Regions from separate parts of the Pseudomonas sp. PVC-3-1 genome, predicted to be linked through region 2. Evidence: predicted binding sites of a transcription regulator. Region 2 holds the regulator's gene; the other holds the start of a gene.
The links. The regulator FliA, encoded in region 2, starts transcription of late flagellar genes. The targets are predictions, from matches to a motif close to CTAAAGTTTNNNNNNNNNNNGCCGNTAA.
Positions count from the first base shown of each region.

Region 1: AC2T4A_RS18985 (methyl-accepting chemotaxis protein) is a predicted target of FliA. The motif match lies at 2,394-2,421, and genes of this name have one in related genera.

Region 1 is NZ_CM172023.1:4,106,834-4,111,146, forward strand. Features, by position in the region: gene AC2T4A_RS18985 (methyl-accepting chemotaxis protein) at 206-2,350, opposite strand; gene AC2T4A_RS18990 (Na+/H+ antiporter family protein) at 2,645-3,964, shown strand; gene AC2T4A_RS18995 (AI-2E family transporter) at 4,071-4,313, shown strand, end outside.
Region 2 is NZ_CM172023.1:2,969,540-2,973,852, reverse strand. Features, by position in the region: gene AC2T4A_RS13960 (protein phosphatase CheZ) at 1-672, opposite strand, end outside; gene AC2T4A_RS13955 (chemotaxis response regulator CheY) at 692-1,066, opposite strand; gene fliA (RNA polymerase sigma factor FliA) at 1,264-2,013, opposite strand; gene fleN (flagellar synthesis regulator FleN) at 2,010-2,837, opposite strand; gene flhF (flagellar biosynthesis GTPase FlhF) at 3,002-4,312, opposite strand.

The DNA.
Region 1 (4,313 bases), 1.1 Mb from region 2:
GCTTTCGTAGGAGCGGACTCCGTCCGCGATTGGCTCCGTGCCGTGCCGTGCCGTGCTGCCGTGCGGTTCGCGAGCAAGCTCGCTCCTACAAGGAAACACCGGCGCCTCTCTGTAGGAGCGAGCTTGCTCGCGAACCTGATCTGGCGCCGGCCTTGCCGGCGGATCGCGGAGAAGCTCCGCTCCTACGAGAGCATACGTGCGGACGTCAAACGCGGAACTGATCCATCAACCCCTGCTGATGGTTCGCCAGCTTGTTCAGCGACTGGCTGACCTGCGCCGATTCCTGCGCCTGGCTCGACAGCGACTCGGTGACATCCCGGATGCCAGCGACGTTACGGTTGATCTCCTCGGCCACCGCGCTCTGTTCCTCGGCGGCGCTGGCGATCTGCAGGTTCATGTCGGTGATCACGCCTACCGCGTCACCAATGCGCTTCAGCGCCGCCACGGCCTGTTCGACCTGATTCACGCTGTCCTGCGCCTGGCGGTGGCTGTTGCTCATCGCGCCGACCACATCGCGGGTGCCGTTCTGCAGGCCTTCGATGACCTGGCGGATTTCCTCCACCGAATCCTGGGTGCGCTTGGCGAGGTTGCGCACCTCGTCGGCAACCACCGCGAAGCCACGACCCGCTTCACCGGCACGGGCCGCTTCGATGGCGGCGTTGAGTGCCAGCAGGTTGGTCTGTTCGGCGATGCCACGGATCACTTCCAGCACCGAGCCGATCTGCTCGCTGCTCGCCGCCAAACCTTCCACCTGGCTCATCGCGCTGCTCATGTCGCTGGCCAGTTCGTCGATCAGGCGGGTGGTGTTGTCGATCACGCTGAGGCCGTCGCGGGTCGCACCGTCGGCGCCGCGCGCGGCGTCGGCGGCCATGGCGGCGCTGTTGGCGACGTCATGGGCGGTGGCGCTCATCTCCTGGGAGGCGGTGGCGACCTGGTCGACTTCGCGGAATTGCTGCTGCATGCCGGCGCTGGTCTGGCTGGCGATCTCCGAAGACTGGTCGGCGGTGGCGCGGGCGTCATGCACCGAGGATTTCACGTCGCGGATGATTGGCTGCAGCTTGTCGAGGAAGCGGTTGAACCAGCCGGCCAGCTCGCCGAGCTCATCCTTGCCGGCGTAATCCAGGCGTTTGGTCAGGTCGCCCTCGCCGCTGGCGATGTTGCGCAGCATGGCGGCGACGCCGAGGATCGGGCGGGTCACGCCGCGCGCGGTGAGCCACATGGCGAACAGCCCGATCAGGATGGCGATGAGACCGAAGCCGAGCTGCGAGACGGTGCCCTGCACGCGCTGGTTATCCAGCTCGTTCTGCAACTCGATGGCCGGGCCGAGCAGGACATTCTGCGGGACTTCCAGCAGCACGCCCCAGGGCTTGGAGCCGGGAATCGGTTGCAGCGGCTCGACGACGCGCAGTTGGTCGTCGTGGCGGAACACCTGCTCATGGTTGGCAGCAATAGCCTGCAGCAGCTCCGCACCTTGTTTCGGGTAGACCTCCTGTAGCTTCTTGCTCAGTTTGGAGACATCGGCGCTATGGCCGGCGAGCAGGCCGGCGGCGCTGACGATGCTGACGCGGCCCTGGCCGTCATAGAGTTCCTGGCTGCCCTCTACGGCGATTTCCTGGAGCTTCTCCATGCTGATGTCCAGGCCCATGACGCCGATGACCTTGCCGTCGAGTTCCAGCGGGAAGGCGATGCTGGTCATCAGCATCTTCTTCTTGCCCACTTCATCGAAGTACGGGTCGAGCACGCAGGGCTGTCCGGTCGTCTTGGGGCAGGTGAACCAGGCGTTGTAGGCGCTGCCGCTGGGACCGGGGCTGGTGTCCTGCAGCAGCGACTCGGCCATGGCCTCGGATTCCAGGTGGCCCGGCGTTGCCTGGGACCAGTAGATGGAGAAACGACCGGCATCGTTGCTGCCCAGCTCGCTCTGGCCGGCGAAGAGCTTGTCCTTGCCATCCAGCGCGTCGGGTTCGAAGGCGACGTAGAGGCCCAGCAGTTCCGGGTTGCCTTCCAGTGCGGTCTTCACCTGGCGGGTCAGGTCTTCGCGCAGGTCATAGGCATCGAGGAAGCGCTTCTGCGCCTGGTCGCGCAGGAACAGCACCTGACGGGAGAAACCCTTGCCGTACTGGTAGGCATCCATGATGTAGCGCTGGATGCGCATGGCCTGGACTTCGCCACGCGACTGCAGGCGTGCCTTGGCCGCTTCATCGAGCATTTCCGTGCTCGATTGCTTGACCAGTGCGGTGCTGGTTTGTGTGCGGTAGACGGACAGGCCGCAGAGCAGCGAGACGACGCCGAGCAGGCAGAGCCCGGCAAGCAACGTGATCTTCCACTGGATGGAGAGACGGCGCAGCAACATGGAGAGGGGTCCTTGTTTTAACGAAACCTCGGGAATGCCAGGTATATCGGCCTTTCCCGCATCTTCTTGACCCGTGACGGGGCGAAACGCCGGAAAACAGGCGATTCTGGCGTGCCGTTACGACGGGCGGCAGAAAGCCAGGCAAAAAGCGTGCGCACTGCGCAGAAATTCTCGCCAGGCGATTTCGGAAACGTCTTGATTCGACAAGGGTTTTGACACCCCCGCAAGGGTTTGGCAGAGTGCGCGCCTTTTGCCCGCGCGCTGGCGCGGCGATCCGTGAGAGGAGTGGAGTAGATGAATGCGGTGCTGATCGCCATTGGCCTGATGCTGGTGCTGAGCCTGTGTCGCGTGCATGTGGTGGTCGCACTGATCGCCGGGGCCGTTGCTGGTGGCCTGCTCGGCGGCCTGGGCATGGACGGCACGCTCAAGGCGTTCAACGAAGGGCTGGGGGCCGGCGCGACGGTGGCACTGTCCTACGCCATGCTGGGTGCCTTCGCCGTGGCCATCGCGCGCTCCGGAATGGCGCACGCCCTGGCCGATCGCGCCCTGTCGATGCTCGGCCGGCACGAGGCGAACGGTTCCAATGGCTTCAAGTGGATGATGGTCGGCCTGCTGCTGGTGGTGGCGATCTCCTCGCAGAATGTCCTGCCGATCCACATCGCCTTCATTCCGCTGCTGGTGCCGCCGCTGCTCTACGTGCTGACGCGCTTGCAGATCGACCGCCGGCTGATCGCCTGCGTCATCACCTTCGGCCTGATCACGCCCTACATGTTCCTGCCGGTGGGCTTTGGCAATATCTTCCTGAACCAGATCCTGCTGGCCAACGTGGCTCGCGCGGGTGTCGACGTGCAGGGCATCAACGTCACCCACGCCATGCTGATCCCCGCGCTGGGCATGGTCTGCGGCCTGCTGGTCGCGGTGCTCTTCAGCTACCGGCGCAAGCGCGAGTACGACCTGGAGCGCATCGAACAGGCTGAGCGGGTCGACACGCCCTACAGCAAGATGAGCCTGCTGGTGGCTGGCGTCGCGGTGGCAGCGGCCTTTGCCGTGCAACTGCTGCTGGACTCGATGATTCTCGGTGCGCTGGTGGGCTTTCTGGTGTTTTCGCTGTCCGGCGTGGTGCGCTGGAAGGAAGCGGATGATCTGTTCACCGAAGGCATGAAGATGATGGCCATGATCGGCTTCATCATGATCGCCGCCCAGGGCTTTGCGGCGGTGATGACCGCCACCGGGCAGGTCGCCAGCCTGGTGGACAGCGCCGCTGGCTGGATTGGCAGCAGCAAGGCGCTGGGCGCCTTCATGATGCTGCTGGTGGGCCTGCTGGTGACCATGGGCATCGGCTCGTCCTTTTCCACGGTGCCGATCATCGCCGCGATCTTCGTGCCGCTGGCGGTGCACCTGGGCTTCAGCCCGCTGGCCATTGTCAGCATCGTGGGTACGGCGGGCGCACTGGGCGATGCGGGCTCTCCGGCGTCGGATTCCACCCTTGGCCCGACCTCCGGCCTGAACGTCGATGGCCAGCACAACCACATCTGGGACACCGTGGTGCCGACCTTCCTGCACTACAACCTGCCGCTGCTGGCGTTCGGCTGGGTGGCCGCCATGGTGCTCTGAAAAACGGCCAGCAAGGCTTTGGCGCGCGGCAATCGCGCGCTGAAAGTTGCACTTGGCGGGTCAACTGCTGACTAATGAGCAGGTTTATCCATCCTTGGACCCGCTCATGTTCGAATCGAAACTGGAATACCGGACGTTCCTCGCCCTGCTGCTGGTGGTGACACTCGCCTTCGGCTGGATCCTGCTGCCGTTCTACGGGGCAGTCTTCTGGGGCACCATTCTGGCGATCATCTTTGCCCCGTTGCAGCGCCGCCTGCGGGTGAAACTCAACGGGCGCAACAATCTCGCCGCGCTGATTTCCCTCGCCGTGTGCTTCCTGATCGTGATCCTGCCGGTGACCTTCATCGCC
Region 2 (4,313 bases):
TTCCACCGCGTCGCGCATGCTCTCGTGGTCATGCTCGATGCCGGCGTAGCGATCGACCTGCCCTGCCATCCAGACCAGCTTCACCAGGTTCGATTCGACCTCGGTCACCAGCTTGGTGACGCGTTTGATCACTTGCCCGGTAAGGTCCTGGAAGTCCTGCGCCAGCAGGATGTCGTTCAGGTGCGCGGAGAGCTTTCGGCTGTCCTGGGCGCTGATGTAGAGGAACTGCTCGACACGCTTGGCGAGGTCGCGGAAGGCTTCGGGACCCAGCTCGCGGCGCATGAAGCGCGACCAGTCTTCCTGCAGTTCCTTGGCCTGGGTCTCGATGTGCATGACCACCGGGGTGCACTCTTCCACCAGGTCCATGGTGCGATTGGCCGCTTTCTCGGTCATCGTCACCACGTAGGACAGGCGGTCAGTGGCGTCGGCGATCTGCGAGACTTCCTGGGCGCGTGGCGAGCTGGGGTCGATCTGGAAGTTGACGATGGCGTTGTGCAGCTCACGGGTGAGCTTGCCCACTTCCTGGTAAAGACCGCGATCGCGCGCCTGGTTGAGCTCGGAGATCAGCTGCACGGCAGTCTGGACTTCGCCGCGTTCGAGGCAGTCGACCAATTCGCGCGCGTGTTTTTTCAGGGTCGACTCGAAGTCACCCGCGGATTCGTTGAAATCCATGACGCCCTCTTGGTCAGCCTCAGCTGCCGACCCGCTCGAAAATCTTCTCGATCTTTTCTTTCAGCACCTGAGCGGTGAAAGGCTTGACCACATAGCCGTTGACCCCGGCCTGAGCCGCTTCGATGATCTGGTCGCGCTTGGCTTCGGCGGTGACCATCAGCACCGGCAGGTGCTTCAGACGCTCGTCGGCGCGGACTGCACGGAGCAGGTCGATGCCGGTCATGCCGGGCATGTTCCAGTCGGTAACGAGGAAGTCGAAGTTGCCGCTGTGCAGCATCGGCAGCGCAGTGGTGCCGTCGTCGGCCTCTGCGGTGTTGGTGAACCCCAGGTCCCGCAGGAGGTTCTTGATGATGCGCCTCATCGTGGAAAAGTCGTCCACGATGAGAATTTTCATGTTCTTGTCCAAACCTGCCTCCATCGATACCAAACGCGCCCTGGCGGGCGTGCCGTCAATTCATTGAGCGCCGTGCGCTCTTTGCTGTGGGCGCGTCAAAGGAACGTCACCCAAAAATTCGTAAGCCTATAACTTGCCTAAGGAAAATCCCTTCAGCACTGCCTCTCAGAAGCAGTCGACGCGAAACTACCCGATGCTCAGCGAGCGCGCCACTCCGCCAGACGCGAACGCAGGCGCGCGGCGCACTGGCTGTGCAACTGGCTGACGCGGGACTCGCTGACGCCCAGTACTTCGCCGATCTCCTTGAGGTTGAGTTCCTCGTCGTAGTACAGGGCCAGCACCAGTCGCTCACGCTCGGGCAGCTTGGTGATGGCGTCGGCCAGGGCCGCCTGGAAGCGTTCATCCTCCAGCCCGTGGGACGGCTCGTTGTCGTGGTGCGATGCGTCTTCGGCAAAGCCGCTACCCTGGTCGCCGTCCTGCAACATGTCATCGAAGCTATACAGACGGCTGCCCTGGGTGTCGCTGAGGATGCCGTAATAATCTTCGAGGCTCATATTGAGTTCGGCAGCAACCTCCTGATCTTTAGCGTCACGTCCGGTGCGCGCCTCGACGGCGCGGATGGCGTCACTGACCATGCGGGTGTTGCGGTGGACCGAACGCGGCGCCCAGTCGCCCTTGCGCACCTCATCGAGCATGGCGCCACGGATGCGGATGCCGGCGTAGGTTTCGAAACTCGCGCCCTTGCCCTGATCGTACTTCTTCGCTGCCTCCAGCAGGCCGATCATGCCGGCCTGCATCAGGTCCTCCACCTGCACGCTGGCCGGCAGGCGGCCGAGCAGGTGGTAGGCGATGCGCTTCACCAGAGGGGCGTGTTTCTGGATCAGCAGTTCCTGGGAGTTGTGCGCCTGTGCCTTGCTGTACATACGCGCTCCGGAGGCCGCGGTCATACGGCCGAACCCGTGGGATGTTGCACCAGGCGCTCGACGAAGAACTCCAGGTGCCCTCGTGGGTTGGCCGGCAGCGGCCAGCTGTCGACCTTCTGCGCCACCGCACGGAAGGCCAGGGAAGCCTTGCTGCGCGGAAACGCCTCATACACCGAACGCTGCTTCTGCACGGCCTTACGCACCGACTCGTCGTAGGGGATGGCGCCGACGTACTGCAGCGCCACGTCCAGGAAGCGGTCGGTGACCTTGGTCAGCTTGGCGAACAGATTGCGGCCTTCCTGAGGGCTGTGGGCCATGTTCGCCAGCACGCGGAATCGGGTCATGCCGTAGTCGCGATTGAGCAGCTTGATCAAAGCGTAGGCATCGGTGATGGACGTGGGTTCATCACAAACGACCAGCAGCACTTCCTGGGCGGCACGGACGAAGCTCACCACCGAATCGCCGATGCCGGCAGCGGTATCCACCACCAGCACATCGATGTTGTCGCTGATATCACTGAAGGCCTGGATCAGGCCGGCGTGCTGCATCGGCGTGAGGTGCACCATGCTCTGGGTGCCCGAGGCCGCCGGGACGATGCGGATGCCGCCGGGCCCCTGGAGGATCACGTCGCGCAGGTCGCATTCGCCTTCGATCACGTCGGCCAGCGTCCGCTTGGGCGACAGGCCCAGCAGCACGTCAACGTTGGCCAGGCCCAGGTCGGCGTCCAGCAGCATGACGCGGCGGCCGAGATCGGCCAGCGCCAGCGACAGGTTCACTGACACGTTGGTCTTGCCTACGCCACCCTTGCCACCAGTGACCGCGATTACCTGAACGGGATGCATACCCATATCAATACCTTGTCTCGTCGTTCGACCGTCACGCTTCTGGCGTTTCGGCTAATCCGGTTGCAGTGCTCTACCGCCTCCGGCGCTCGCGGATCGTCTAACAGAGCATCCGCATCGCTTGGGCGGCCCAAGCGGCCACCCCACGCCCCACACGGGGCTCACAATCTTCAGCTGGCGCGACGCACCGGCTGTTGGTAAAGACCGGCGAACATGTCCGCCATGGCGTCTTCGCAGGGCTCTTCGGGCGACTGCAGGCTCACCGCACGACTCACCAACTGGTGCGCGCGTGCCACATGCAGGTCATCCGGGATCTTCGGCCCGTCAGCCAGATAGGCTACCGGGAGATGCTGGCTGATAGCCAGAGCCAGAGCTTCGCCGAGGCTTCCCGCTTCGTCCAGTTTGGTCAGGATGCACCCGGCCAGCCCACAGGAACGATAGTTCTGCCAGGCGGACTTGAGCACCTGGCTCTGGCTGGTCGCGGCCAGCACGAGGTAATTCTTCACGTTCAGGCTCAGCGACGACAGCGCTTCGAGCTGCATGCGCAGCGCCGGGTCGTTGGCCGGCAGGCCGGCGGTGTCGATCAGCACCAGGCGCTTGCGCGCCAGCGGCGCCATGGCCTGGATCAGCGACTGGCCCGGATCGACCAGGGTCACCGGCACATTGAGGATACGGCCGAGAGTCTTGATCTGCTCCTGGGCGCCGATGCGGAAGCTGTCCATGGACACCAGGGCAATGCTCTGCGCGCCATATTTCAGCACGTAGCGGGCAGCCAGCTTGGCCAGGGTGGTGGTCTTGCCCATGCCGGCCGGGCCGACCAGGGCGATCACGCCACCCTGCTCCAGCAGGTCGATTTCCGCGGTATTGATCGAGCGCGCCAGGTGCGCCAGCAGCATGCGCCAGGCCTGCTTCGGGTCGGCGATGGACGCCACGCGCTCCAGCAGGTTGCGCGACAGATCGGCCGGCAGCCCCATGCGTTGCAGGCGACGCCACAGGTTGGCTTGTTTCGGACGCTGGTTCTGCAACTGGTTCCAGGCAATCGAGCCCAGCTGCACTTCAATCAGTTCGCGCAGGCCGTTGAGCTCGAAGCGCATGGCTTCCAGCGCCTGCTGGCCGGCAGCGGCGGGCGCCGGGGCGACCGGAGCGTCCATGGCTTCGGCGAGGGTCTCGGCAGCGCTGCGACGCGGCGCCTGGGTGCCGTACATTTGACGGTCCTTGCGCACACCATCGCTTGCGCGGGCAGGGGCCGACAGGTCCGCCTTGGCCTGGGCGATCTTCGCCTGGGTCTTGCGCAGTTCGGCTTCCAGCGCCGGGTTCGGCTTGCTGGCAGCCACCGGGGCCTGGTAATCCAGCGCCGCGGTCAGCTCCACGCCGCCGGCGACACGGCGATTGCCGATGATCGAGGCATCCGGGCCCAGTTCGTCACGGACCAGTTTCATGGCCTGACGCATATCAGCGGCGAAGAAGCGTTTTACCTGCATG